2 regions of the Leucobacter tenebrionis genome follow, and region 1 is predicted to be linked to the other one. Evidence: riboswitches for the same ligand, from Rfam matches in the RefSeq annotation. Region 1 holds a riboswitch; the other holds the start of a gene.

Region 1 (6,940 bases):
GACCGGCCGCCAGGCCCGCCCCGAAAGGACCCCCGTGACCCGCCGATTCCTCCGTTCGCTCTCCGTCACCGCCGCAGCGACCGCGGCCCTCGCCCTCGGCCTCACCGGCTGCGCCGGAGGCGCGGGCGCCGACTCGGGAGAGAAGGGCGCGGCAGCCTCAGGTGAGACGATCCGCATGGGCACGCAGCCCTGGCTCGGCTACGGGCAGTGGTACGTGGCCGAGGATCAGGGCTTCTTCGCGGATCGCGGCGTCGAGGTCGAGCTGTCGAGCTTCAACGCCGACGCCGATGTGAACGCGGCGCTCGCCGCCGGCCGCTTGGACATGGCGAACGTGGGTGCGCAGGCCGCGCTGCAGTTCATCGAGCAGGGCGTCGACGTGTCGATCGTGCTCATGCTCGACTCGGCCACCGAGGCCGACGCGATCATCGCGGGTGACGGGGTGTCGAGCGTCGAGGATCTCGCGGGTAAGAAGGTCGGCTTCGAGCGCGGAGCGACGAGCGAGATCCTGCTCGCCGAGGCCCTCGAAGAGGCCGGCATGGGCTTCGACGACATCGAGACGGTCGAGCTCTCGGCCGACAAGGTGACACCCACCCTCGTCTCGGGCAGCATCGACGCGGGCGTCACCTACGAGCCCTACATCAGCGAGGCGCTCGGTTCTGGCAAGGGCATCGACACCGTGGCCACGGCGGGCGAGTACCCCGGCCTCATCACCGACGTGCTCGTGGTTCGCGACGAGGTGCTCGAGCAGCGACCCGACGAGGTCACCGAGGTGCTCGCCGCCTGGGACGATGCGGTCGCCTACTACGACGCGAACACCGACGAGGCCCGCGAGATCATCGCGACGGGCGTCGGCACGGACGCCTCCGAGCTCGAGACCGCCTTCGACGGCGTGCACTTCTACTCCCTCGCAGAGAACCGCGAGCTGCTGAGCGGAGAGTACCTCGAGGAGACGCTGCCCGCGCTCATCGAGGTGGCGAAGCGCATCGGCCTCGTCTCGGGCGACGTCGACGCCGCCAGCGCGATCCGCACCGGCTTCCTCGGGGAGCCCGTCGACTGAGCATGGCACCCTCACCCAGCAGCGCCCCTCGCCGGCGCAGGCGTGCCCGCATCGCCTCACCCCTGGGCCGCTCGGCCTACCTCGCGACGGCGGTGATGACGTTCGTAGTGCTCATCGCGGTGTGGACGGCGGTGAGCGCGAGCGGGCTCGTCGATCCCATGTTCCTCCCGGGGCCGGGCGCGGTGTTCGGCGCGCTCGGCGCCCAGGCGGCGAACGGCGAACTGTGGAGCGACATCGGGGTGAGCTCGTTGCGCATCGTCGTCGGCTTCGTGATCGCCACCGTCATGGCGGTGCCGATCGGCACCCTCATGGGGGTGAATGCCCGGATCGAGGCCGCGCTCGAACCGCTCATGGACTTCATCCGGTACATGCCGGTCGTGGCATTCGTGCCGCTCACCATCGTGTGGGCCGGCATCGAGGAGAACCAGAAGTTCCTAATCATCTGGATGGGCACCTTCTTCCAGCAGGTGCTGATGGTCGCCGACGCGGTGCGCCGCACACCCCGCAACCTCGTCAGCCTGGGCGAGACGCTGGGCCTCAGCTGGATCCAGCTGCTCACCCGGATCGTGGTGCCGTCGGCCATGCCGCGCATCTGGGACGCGCTGCGGATCACCCTCGGCTGGGCGTGGACCTGGCTCGTGGTGGCCGAGCTCGTGGCGGCCTCGAGCGGCATGGGCTTCAGGATCACGGTGGCGCAGCGCTTCTTCCAGACGGATCTCATCATCGGTTACGTCTTCGTGCTGGGGCTGCTGGGCCTCGTGCTCGATCAGGTGATGCGAGCCGCCGGGCGTCGGATGTTCGCGTACCAGGAGGGACGCTCATGAGCGGGCAGGATCGGACGAGGGCTCCCAAGCTGCGCATCGGCGGCCTGGTGAAGCGCTTCGGCGCGGGCGGAAGCGCCGTGACCGCTCTCGAGGGCGTGGATCTCGAGGTCGCCGAGAACGAGTTCGTCTCGATAGTTGGGGCTTCGGGGTGCGGTAAATCGACGCTGCTCTCCCTGGTCGCGGGTCTCGAGGAGCCGACGGAGGGCACGATCGAGGTGGGCGGGCGCGAGGTCGTCGGGCCGGGGCGGGATCGCGGGGTCGTGTTCCAGCAGGCGACCCTGATGCCGTGGCTCACCGTGCAGCAGAACGTGGAGTTCGCGCTGCGGGGGGAGCCCGGGCTGACGCGCTCGGAGCGTGCGGATCGCGCCCGCGAGTTTCTGCGGCTGGTGGGGCTCGAGGGCTTCGAGCGCTCCTATCCGGCGCAGCTCTCGGGCGGGATGCAGCAGCGGGTCGCCCTGGCGCGCTCGCTGAGCTACGGCCCGGACATGCTGCTCATGGACGAGCCCTTCGGCGCACTCGACGCGCTCACCCGGCGCACCATGCAGGAACTGCTGCTCGAGGTGTGGGAGCAGCACCGGCTCACGGTGCTGCTCGTGACGCACGACATCGACGAGGCGGTGGTGACGAGCGATCGGGTGGTCGTGATGAGCCCGCGGCCCGGTCGCGTGCAGCGAATCGTCGACGTGCCGATCCCGCGCCCGCGCACGTTGGCCTCGGAGCGCACCCCCGAGTTCCAGGGGCTGAGCGACGAGATCCTCGCGCTCATCCGCGTGCACCCCGCTGCCGAGTGAGCGGCGTCCGCGAGCGGTTCGAGCACCGAGCAAAGCATCGAGTGAGCAGAGTAAGCTGCTGGCGATGAGAGCCATAGTCACAGCGGTGGTTGCCGCGATCGAGGCGGCTGCCGTCGCCGTCGCGGGTCTCGCGGCGGTCACCGTGCCCGCGCTGCTGCTGTGGACGGTGGTGTTCGGTCTCGCGGCCGAACCGAACGCGGTCGTCGCGGCGGTCGCGGGCGCATGGCTGCTCGCGCACCGGGTGCCGATGCGGCTGGAAGTCGATGCGCAGACCGCGCTGAGCCTCGGTCTCGCTCCCGAGCAGCTCGAGTTCGTGCTCTCCCTCGCGCCCCTCGGCATCACGCTCATCACCGTGCTGCTCGCGGCGAGGGCCGGGTGGCGGTTCGGCGCGCGCGGCGGGATCGGAGCGGCGGGAGCGCTGGGCGGGATGCTCGGCTTCGGCGCGGTGGCCTTCGGAACGGCCACGCTGGCGGCGCCGCTCCAGGTGTGGCCGCTGTGGCTGGCTGCTCTGGTGCCCGCGGTCGGGTACGGCGCGGTCTCGACCGCTGCGTTCTGCGTGCGCGCGATGCGCGATGAGCACGACTGGTGGCGGGCCTGCGTGCGTGCGGTTCAGCGGGGCGTCGAGCGTGCCGGCGCCTCGGCGTGGGCCGCGGTGCTGCCTGCGCGGGCGGGGGAGACCGGGCGTCTCGCGGTCGCGATGCTGGTGGCCCTGCTGGGGCTCGCGGGCCTCGCCTTCGCCGTCGCGATCGTCGTGGGATATCCGCACGTGATCGCGCTGACGCAGGGCCTGCACCTCGATCCGCTGGGCTCCGTGCTCGTGTTCATCGTGCAGGTCGCGCTGCTGCCCGTCGCGGTGATCTGGGGCGTCGCCTGGCTGACCGGAGCCGGCTTCTCCGTCGGGGCGGGGAGTTCGGCGACACCGTTCGAGGCGCTGCTCGGGCCGCTGCCCGCGCTCCCGCTCTTCGGCGCGATCCCGCAGGGCTGGGGGGCTCTCGGGGCGCTGGTCCCGGCTCTGCTGGTGCTGACCGGGGTCGCGATCGGCGTGCTGTTCGCCCGCCGACCGCAGCAGCGACGGGTCGGCTGGATCGCGGCCCTCGTCACCCCCGTGGTGGCGGCACTGCTGGTCGGACTCGCGGTGGCCGCGCTGTGCGCGCTCGCGAGCGGATCGATCGGCCCGGGGCGGCTCGAGACCGCAGGGGCCGAGCCGTGGATCGCCGGCGGTCTCGCCGCTGCCGAGCTCGGCGCGGGCGCACTCCTCGGAATCGCGGCGGCTCGCATCGACCTGGGGCGGATCCGCGAGGCGCTCCCGGAGACAGCCCGTGCGATGAGCGAGCGCGTGCGCACCGTGCGGGTGCCGGGCCGGCGCCGTCGGAAGAACGCCGAGGCCCTGCCCGCGCTGAGCGGGCTCGGCGGCGATGCCGGGCGCTCCGAGGGAACCATCGATGTCGGCGTCGATGCCGATGAAACCGTCGACCTCACCGCTGATGCCGATGCCGCCGACGCCCTCGATGCCCTCGATGCTTCCGCGGGTGAGGAAGCTGCAGGGGCCGGCCGCGAGCGCGAGGCTCCCGGCCTCGACGGCTCCGAAGCATCAGGATCCGCGGCTGACGGTCCCGCGGCTGACGACCCCGACAGCGATGACTCCGACCTCGGCGAGACCGCGGATCTCGCGGGAGCCGTCGACGATCTGGACGAGCAGGACTCGGAAGCCCTGCTGCGCGCCTACGCGTGGGACGGGCGGCCGCTGGACGACGGCGATCCCGAACCCCCGCACCGCTCCCGGTGGCGTCGGGGCCGCGAGGAGCGGTGACCGCAACCTGTTAGGCTGAGAGGGCAATCCACGGGAGTCCCGACGCGCGGGGCTGAGAGGGAGCACGCGAGCTCCGACCGTTCAACCTGATCTGGTTCATGCCAGCGGAGGAAGGAAGCCTCGATGGTGCCTGTAAGTCGTACATCCCCGATCGCCCGAACCCGTCGCACCGCGATCCCGGTGATCGCGCTCACCGTGGTCTGCGCGCTCGCGTTCACCGGGTGCTCGGGATCGGAGTCCGGCGGCGGATCCGCCGAAGCCGACAAGGTCACGCTGGTCGTGCACGACTCGTTCCCGAACGACGAGGTCGCCGAGGCGGCCAGCGCCGCGACCGGGTACGACGTCGAGGTGATCTCCGCGGGCGACGGCGGCGAACTCACCAACAAGCTCGTGCTCACCGCCGGCGCCCCGATCGCGGACGCCTTCTTCGGTGTCGACAACATCTTCGCCTCGCGGCTCGTCGACAACGACGTGGTGGTGCCGTACACCCCGTCCGAGCTGCCGAAGGGAGCCCTCGAATACGCCCTGGGCGCAGACGGCTCCGAGGGGGACGGGGCGGGCAGCGGCAGCGATGCGGCACTCGCGCTCACGCCCGTCGACACCGGAGCCACCTGCATCAACATCGACACCGCATGGTTCGAGGAGAAGGGGCTCGACGAGCCCGAGACCTACGAGGATCTCGCCGATCCCGCATACCGCGACCTCACCGTGCTGCTCGATCCGACCGCCTCCTCCACCGGCGCCTCCTTCCTCGTCGGCACGGTCGCGGCCTTCGGCGAGGACGGTTTCGCCGACTACTGGAAGCGGCTCACCGACAACGGCGCCCGCATCGAGCAGGGCTGGAGCGACGCCTACTACGGTCAGTTCACGCAGGGCGGCGAGGGCGGCACCAGGCCCATCGTGGTCTCCTACGCCTCGTCGCCCGCCTTCACCGTCGACGACGAACTGACCGCGAGCACCACGAAGGCACTGCTCGACACCTGCACCCGTCAGGTCGAATACGCGGGTGTGCTGAGGGGGGCCGCCAACGAGGCGGGCGCGAAGGCCGTGGTCGACTATCTCGTGTCGCACGAGTTCCAGCAGACGATCCCCGACGCCATGTACATGAGCCCCGTCGACGACACCGTCGAGATGCCCGAAGCGTGGGCGAAGTTCGCTCCCGAGCCCCGGGCGGACCAGACCCACGACCTCACCCCCGAGGAGATCGAGCGGGGTCGCGAGCGCTGGCTGGGGACCCTGGGCGACACGATCGGTCTCTGACGTGCAGCGGCGGAGGACGACCGCCGCGCGTGCGAGCGCGTGGGCCGTCGCGGGGTGGACCCTCGCGACGGCCCTGCCGCTCGCCTTCCTGATCGTCTTCTTCCTGTGGCCGGTGCTCTCGCTCGTGGCCACCGGCTTCGTCGCGGACGGCCGCCTCGACGCCTCCGCCGTGCCCGAGGTGTTCGGATCGGCCCGAACCTGGCGGGTCATCGGGCAGACGCTGCTGCAGGCGGGTCTCGCGGCCGCGCTCGCCGTGGGGCTCGGAGTGCCGGCCGCGTACGTGCTCTACAAACTCGACTTCCCGGGCCGCACACTGCTGCACGGGCTCATGACCGTGCCGTTCGTGCTGCCGACGGTGGTGGTCGGCGTCGCCTTCTCCGCGCTCTTCGGGCCCGCGGGGCCGCTCGAATGGCTCGGGCTCGATCGCACGCTCACCGTGCTCGTGCTCGCGCTCGTGTTCCCGAACGTCGCGGTCGTCGCGCGCACGGTCGGCAGCTTCTGGGCGCGTCTCGACGAGAGCTCCGCGATGGCGGCCCGCGTCATGGGAGCGGGGCGGATCAGGGCGTGGGTCACGGTCACGCTGCCGGCCCTCGCGCCGGCGCTCGCGTCGGCTGCCGCCCTGGTCTTCCTGTTCTGCTCGACATCGTTCGGCATCGTGCTGATCCTCGGCGGGCGGGAGTTCTCGAACGTCGAGACCGAGATCTACCGGCTCACCGTGCAGTTCCTCGACCTGCGCGGCGCGGCGGTGCTGTCGCTCGCACAGTTCGTCATCGTGGGGGGGACGCTCGTCGTCTCGGCGCGGCTGCGGCGAGCGGGGGAGCGGGCGGTCGAACTGCGCGAGGATGCGCCGCGCGAGAAGCGGCCGGGGATCGCGGATCTCCCGGCGATCCTCGTCTTCTCGCTCACCGCGCTGCTCCTGCACGCCGCGCCGCTCGTCACCCTGCTGATCCGATCCCTGCGCGGAGGCGGTGCCGACTCGGCAGGCGGATGGACGCTCGCGCACTACGCCGCCCTCGTGCGCCCGCCGGCCGAGCTGCCCCTGGATGAACCGGTGATCCACGCGATCGGGTTATCGATCCGCATCGCCGCGCTCGCCGCCGCGCTCGCGCTCGCGCTCGGCCTGCTGCTCGCGCTCGTGCTGTCGCGCCGCCCCCGGTCGCGCGGGCTGCAACGGGCCCAGGGGCTCTTCGACGGGCTC
Region 2 (6,940 bases), 350 kb from region 1:
CAGCGGCCATGCTCACTGCAGCCATGTGTGACTCCTCTATTTCATGTCATCCTGCGCGCAGTCGCAGGATGTAGTTCTGGTGGTGGTTACTCGGCGGCGGGGGCCTCGGCAGCCGCCTCGGCGGGAGCCTCGGTCGCGGCCTCGGCGCTCTCGGCGGGAGCCTCGGTCTTCTCGGCGTTCAGCAGCTCGACCTCCCACTCGGCGAGGGGCTCGGCAGCGGCCTCAGCACCCTCGGCGGGCTTCTGGTGACGCTCCATGAGGCCCTCGGCGACGGCGTCGGCGATCACGCGGGTGAGCAGCGCGACCGAGCGGATCGCGTCGTCGTTGCCCGGGATCGGGTAGGTGACCTCGTCGGGATCGCAGTTGGTGTCGAGGATCGCGATGACCGGGATGCCGAGCTTCTGAGCCTCGTCGATCGCGAGGTGCTCCTTCTTGGTGTCGACCACCCAGAGAGCCGACGGGGTCTTGCTCATGTTGCGGATGCCGCCGAGCGACTTCTGCAGCTTCTCGAGCTCGCGCTTCTTGAGCAGCAGCTCCTTCTTGGTGAAGCCGCTCGTGGTGCCCTCGAAGTCGAGCTGCTCGAGCTCCTTCATGCGCTCGAGGCGCCCGGTGACGGTCTGGAAGTTGGTGAGGAGGCCGCCGAGCCAGCGCTGGTTGACGTAGGGCTGGTTGACGCGGGTCGCCTGCTCGGCGATCGCTTCCTGGGCCTGCTTCTTGGTGCCGACGAAGAGGATGTTGCCGCCGCGGGCGACGGTGCTCTTCACGAACTCGTAGGCGGCATCGATGTAGCCGAGCGACTGCTGCAGATCGATGATGTAGATGCCCGAGCGCTCGGTGAAGATGAAGCGCTTCATCTTCGGGTTCCAGCGGCGGGTCTGGTGTCCGAAGTGAACACCGCTGTCGAGCAGCTGACGCATGGTGACGACGGCCATTGCCGTTCTCCTGTTCTGCGCACCCCTGCGGGCGCGCGCTTGCGGTTGTCATCGGTCGCGAGTGCGACCAGATCCTGGTGCCCCGGGCTCGGCCGCCCTGCAGCGCTGAATACGCGAACAGGGACCGTCGGCTTTGCTCCGCTGTGCGGGCACGCGAAGTCATCTCTTTCGAGATGCATCGACCATCTTAGCACCAAGCGCCGCCGCGCGACGGCGCCGATCGTGGTAGGACTCCGCTCACAACTGGGCGTTTTCGCCTAGAACCCGACTTTCCATCCACATTCCTCGGTTTTTGCACCGGCCGCCTCCCGGCATCCCTCACGCTGAGCTGCAGGAGGTGCCACATGACCCGCACACCAGCCCATAACCAGACCCTCGGCGCGCAGGGAGAGATGCTCGCCGCGGCCTTTCTCGAGCAGCAGGGATTCATCGTGCTCGAACGGAACTGGCGCAACCGCTACGGCGAGCTCGACCTCGTCGCTCGCGATCGTTCCGCGCTCGTCGCCGTCGAGGTGAAGACCCGCACGGGCACCGGATACGGCAGCCCGCTCTCGGCGATCACCGCTCGCAAAGCCGCGCGCATCAAGAGGCTGCTCCTCGACTGGGCGCAGGATCGCGGGGCGCACGCCCCGCAGCTGCGCGTCGACGCGGTGGGCATCACAATGGCCCCGAACGACGCGCCCCGCATCGAGCACCTGCGAGGCCTCCTGTGAGCCGCGCGGTCTGCCGCGCCGCGGCGATCACACTCACCGGACTCGATGGCACCGCCGTGATGGTCGAGGCCGCAGTGTCGCAGCAGCTCCCCGGCATGGCGATCATCGGACTCCCCGACACGAGTCTGGCCGAGGCGCGGTTGCGCGTGCGATCCGCCACCGCGCAGCTCGGCATGCCCGTCTCGGAGCGCTTCGTCACGGTGAATCTGAGCCCGGCCTCTCTGCCGAAGCAGGGCTCCGGTTTCGACCTCGCGATCGCCCTCTCCGCCCTGGCCGCGCTGGGCCACGTGCCGGCGCACGAGCTCTCGCGGACCGCGCACCTCGGCGAGCTTGGGCTCGACGGAGAGCTGCGCAGGCCCGCCGGTCTGCTGCCCGCGGCCGTGGCCGCGCACAGTCTCGGCTTCCGCCGCGTCATGGTGCCCGAGGTCTGCAGCGCCGAAGCAGCGCTCGTACCGAACCTCGAGGTGATCGCGGTAGCAGATCTCGCCGCCGCCGTGGGCTGGTATCGAGGCGAGCGCGACCGTGCGCGGGTTCTGCCCGGCACCGGCGGCGAGCGCGTCGCGGCGAGCGCACCGGCGACCGCATTCCACGGTGCGGAGGACTCGATGCTCGACATGGCCGATGTGATCGGGCAGCCCGAGGCCGTCGAGGCGCTCGTGGTCGCCGCTGCGGGTCGGCACCATCTGTCGCTGCTCGGACCGCCCGGGGCGGGCAAGACCCTGCTCGTGTCCCGGCTGCCCTCGATCCTCCCCGATCTCACGGACGAGGAGTCGCTGACCGTGAGCAGCATCGCGGCCCTGGGCGGCGTGTCGCTCACCTCGCTCGTGAACCGTCCGCCCATGGAGTCGCCGCACCACACGGCTTCCAAGGTGGCGATCATCGGCGGGGGCGACAGCGGCGGGATACGCCCGGGGGCGATCACTCGGGCCTGCCACGGGGTGCTGTTCCTCGACGAGGCTCCCGAGTTTCCCGGCACGGTGCTCGACGCGCTGCGGCAACCGCTTGAATCCGGCCGCATCGAGATTCATCGCGCCAGGGTCCACGCCGTGCTTCCGGCTCGCACTCAACTGGTGCTGGCCTCGAATCCGTGCCCGTGCGGCAATGCCGGGTCGCGGGATCCCGGCGCCGAGTGCGGCTGCTCGCCGAGCAGGCGGGTGAAGTATCTGCAGCGCATCTCGGGTCCGCTCAACGATCGCATCGATTTGCGACTCACTGTGCAACGGGTGCCGGGCGTGCTGCTCGCCGATACGGAAGCGACCCGCCCCTCGAGTGCCGAGCTGCGGCGCCGTGTGACCATGGCTCGCGGGGCGGCGGCCGAGCGGCTGCGGGGAACTCCGTGGAGCACGAACGCGGAGGTGCCCGGCAGCTGGCTCCGGGGCTCGGCCGCGAGACTGCCGCGAGCCGACACCGTCGTGCTCGACCGCGCGTACGCCAGAGGGGCACTGACGCTGAGGGGCTACGACCGGGTGCTGCGCGTCGCATGGAGCATCGCGGACCTCGCGGGCAAGCCCAGGCCGAAACGGGACGAGATCGCGCAGGCGCTCGCGCTTCGGGGTGGTGATCCCCGGTGAACGAGCACGGCGAGGAGAAGGTGCGTGCGCTGCTCGACGTCGACGCCGATGTGCGCGGGCGAGTGATCCGGCTCGCACCCGAGGCGGAGGCCGGGCAGCTGGAGAGCCTGTTCGCGCGTGCGGTGTGGTCGAGACTCGTGGAGCCGGGTGATGCGGTCGCGGGCGCCCTCGTGTCGATCCTGGGGGCCACTCGGGCTCTCGAACTGCTGCTGGCGTCGACCGCTCCCCGTCGGGTCTGCGAGATCGCTCGCGCAGAGGGGGCCTTCGAGTCGCAGCCGGGCACGGTCGCCAAGGCGCTCGCTCGCTGGCGGCTGCGTCTCGACCGAGCGGCGAGCATCGGCGACCTCGACCGCGCCCTCGATGCGGGGATGAGCATCCTGGCTCCGGGATCCCCGCACTGGCCGAGCGCGCTGGATGATCTCGGGCGGCACGCGCCCCTGCTGCTCTGGACGCGGGGCGATGCGTCTCAGCTCGCGGCGTTCTCGGTCGCGGTGGTGGGGGCGCGGGCGTGCACGGGGTACGGCGCCGGTGTGACGGCCGAGTTCACGGAGGCCCTGTGCTCCGCGGGCGCGGTCATCGTCTCCGGTGCGGCGTACGGGATCGATGCCGTCGCGCATCGCACGGCGCTCGCCGTCGGCTCGCCCACCGTCGCGGTGCTGGCCGGCGGCGCGGATCGCGCCTATCCGAGCTCGCACGGCCCCCTGCTGACGCGCATCACCGAGACGGGCGCGGTCTGCTCCGAGATGGTGCCGGGTGCGGCACCCACCCGGTGGCGATTCCTGCAGCGGAACCGAACGATCGCGGCTCTTTCCAGGGCCACGCTCGTCACCGAGGCCGGGGTGCGATCGGGGTCGCTCAACACGGCCGGGCATGCGGCGGAGCTGGGGCGCCCGCTCGGGGCGGTACCCGGAGCAGTGACCAGCTCTGCCTCGGCCGGGTGCCATCGCCTGATCCGCGACTACGGCGCCGCACTCGTCACGAACGAGGCGGAGGTCAGGGAGTTCGCGGGGCTCGGCGATGATCCCGTACTCTTCGACGCCGCGGCCGCGGGACCCGCCGGTGCCGGCAGTGCGGGTAGCGGCGGCAGCGGGGGCGGATCGGAGGGGGCGCGCCAGCCCGCGCTGCACCGGCGCGTGCTCGACGCGCTTCCGCTCCGGGGCGCCCGCGACCTCCCGGCAATCGCCCGGCTCGCCGGCGTCGACGAACAGGAGGCGAGGGGCGCACTCGCCGAACTCGAACTGCTCGGCGCCGTGGCGCGTCGCGAAACACCGGGCTCCCCCGGCCCCGCGTGGGCACTGGAACGGCGAACATAGGCCACCCCATTCCCGACCCGTCGAGATACGGATCTTGCAGCCTCTTCCGCGGATGGGCATGCAAGATCCGTATCTCGGAGGGAGCGCCCGAATGCCAGAGCCGGCCGAAGAGGCGCTCACGGGTCATGACGGGCTGGGCACGGGTCGGGGCTGGGCTGGGCTGGGCTGGGCTGGGCTATGATCGAGGCAACCACGTGACACGGGGTGCCCCGAGGGGCTGAGATCACACCCGTCGAACCTGATCTAGTTCGTACTAGCGAAGGGATGTCGCGCATGACGCGCACGCATGACCACCTGTCCGCTTCATCCGGGGCACTGCTCTCCAGGCTGCGGATCGAATCTCCACTGGTGCAGTGCCTGACCAACACGGTCACCACGAACCTCGTCGCCAATGCCGTGCTCGCGGTGGGCGGCAGCCCCGCGATGGTCGATATTCCGGGCGAGGCCGGGGTATTCGCCGGAACCGCAGGAGCCGTGCTGATCAATGTCGGCACCCCGTCTGCAGAACAGCGCGGCGCGATGATCGAGGCCGCCCGCGCAGCCTCGCAGGCCGGCACTCCCTGGGTGCTCGATCCGGTCGGGATCGGGCTGCCCGTCCGCACCGATCTGGTGCGCGAACTGATGTCGCTGAGGCCGACGGCGATCCGGGGAAACGCCTCGGAGATCCGTGCGCTGGCGGGGTTCGGGGCGAGCGTCCGCGGCGTCGACGCCACGGACGCCGTGGACGATGCGCAGGACGCCGCGGTCGAGATCGCGCAGTCGTGCGGGGCCGTGGTCGCTGTGTCCGGCACCGTCGATCTGGTGACGGACGGCACGAGCATGACCCGCATCTCGAACGGCACGGAGCTGTTCACGCGGATCACCGGAGCCGGGTGTGCGCTCGGCGGTGTGCTCGCCGCGTTCCTCGCCATCGGCGACGATCGGCTGTCTGCCACGACCGCGGCGTGCCTGGCATACACGGTGGCGGGCGAGCTGGCCGCCGAACGCGCAGATCTGCCTGGTTCGTTCGCCGTCGCGCTGCTGGACTCCCTCGGCGGCCTCGGCGCGGCGCAGCTGCACGAACGGGCGAGGCTGTCATGACGCTGGATCTCTCGGTCTACCTGGTCACGGATTCCGCACAGGCGGCACGATCCGGTCGCGACATCGTAGACGTCGTGCTGGAAGCGGTCGCGGGCGGGGTCACCACGGTGCAGGTGCGGGAGAAGCACGCCGACACCCGCCGGGTGCTCCAGCTCGTGGAGGCGCTGGCCGATCGCCTCCCGCCGCGCGTCGCGCTGTTCGTCAACGATCGGGTCGATGTGTTCCTCGCCGCTCGCGCCCATGGCGCGCGGGTGACCGGTGTGCACGTCGGTCAGAGCGACCTCCCGGTGGAGGACGTGCGGGCGCTCATCGGCGCTGAACCGGTGATTGGCCTGACTGCGAACACCCCCGGCGATCTGAGCGCGACCGTCTCGAGCGCCGCCCGTGTCGGATATGTGGGCATCGGCACGGTGCGCGACACCGTCTCGAAGGCCGACGCTCCCCCGCCACTGGGGGTTTCCGGGGTCATCGCCCTCGCGTCCGAGTGCGCACTGCCCGCAGTCGCGATCGGCGGGGTGACCCCCGACGATCTTCCCGCGCTCCGCGCCGGCGGAGTAGCCGGCGCGGCAGTCGTGTCGTGGGTCTGCGCCTCCGCCGATCCCCGTGCATCCGCACGCGCGCTCGCCGCGGCCTGGGAGGAAGGATCATGACCCCGGCCTCTCGAGAGCAATCTCTCACCCGGATTCCGCGGGTGCTGAGCATCGCCGGCACCGATCCGACGGGCGGCGCGGGCGTCCAAGCCGACCTGAAGAGCATCGCCGCCAATGGCGGGTACGGCATGGCGGTGGTCACGGCACTCGTCGCGCAGAACACGACCGGTGTCCGCGCCATCCACACGCCGCCCGTGGAGTTCCTCACCGAGCAGCTCGCAGCGGTGGCCGACGACGTGACGATCGACTCCGTCAAACTCGGGATGCTGTTCGACACCCCGATCATCACCGCCGTCGCAGACTGGCTGAAGCGCGTACGCCCGCCGGCCGTGGTGCTCGATCCCGTGATGGTCGCTGCCAGCGGCGACCGCCTGCTGACGGAGACCGCCGAGAGCGCTCTGCGCGACCTTCTGCCGCACGCGGATCTGGTGACCCCGAACATCCCGGAGCTCGCCGCGCTGCTCGGCGAGCAAGCGGCAGCCGACTGGGACGACGCCCTCCAGCAGGCCGAGACGCTCGCCCGGCGCTCCGGCGTGCGCGTACTGATGAAGGGCGGCCACCTCGACGGCGCCGACTCCGACGACGCGCTGGTCTCCCCGGCCGGCGATGTCGACATCTTCACCGCTGCCCGGATCGACACCCCGAACACCCACGGCACCGGGTGCTCCCTGTCTTCGGCGA

The links. Region 1 has a riboswitch for thiamine pyrophosphate ahead of KVY00_RS04570 (thiamine ABC transporter substrate-binding protein). Riboswitches for the same ligand answer to the same signal wherever they lie in the genome.
Region 2: another riboswitch for thiamine pyrophosphate. It lies ahead of thiM (hydroxyethylthiazole kinase); the one in region 1 lies ahead of KVY00_RS04570 (thiamine ABC transporter substrate-binding protein).

What each region holds. Positions count from the first base shown of each region.
Region 1 is NZ_CP082322.1:972,121-979,060, reverse strand. It holds gene KVY00_RS04590 (aliphatic sulfonate ABC transporter substrate-binding protein) at 35-1,057, shown strand; gene KVY00_RS04585 (ABC transporter permease) at 1,060-1,881, shown strand; gene KVY00_RS04580 (ABC transporter ATP-binding protein) at 1,878-2,672, shown strand; gene KVY00_RS04575 (cell division protein PerM) at 2,737-4,482, shown strand; TPP riboswitch at 4,503-4,612, shown strand; gene KVY00_RS04570 (thiamine ABC transporter substrate-binding protein) at 4,606-5,742, shown strand; gene KVY00_RS04565 (ABC transporter permease) at 5,744-6,940, shown strand, end outside.
Region 2 is NZ_CP082322.1:617,865-624,804, forward strand. It holds gene tsf (translation elongation factor Ts) at 1-25, opposite strand, end outside; gene rpsB (30S ribosomal protein S2) at 87-932, opposite strand; gene KVY00_RS02970 (YraN family protein) at 1,277-1,645, shown strand; gene KVY00_RS02975 (YifB family Mg chelatase-like AAA ATPase) at 1,642-3,216, shown strand; gene dprA (DNA-processing protein DprA) at 3,213-4,529, shown strand; TPP riboswitch at 4,720-4,811, shown strand; gene thiM (hydroxyethylthiazole kinase) at 4,803-5,609, shown strand; gene thiE (thiamine phosphate synthase) at 5,606-6,259, shown strand; gene KVY00_RS02995 (bifunctional hydroxymethylpyrimidine kinase/phosphomethylpyrimidine kinase) at 6,256-6,940, shown strand, end outside.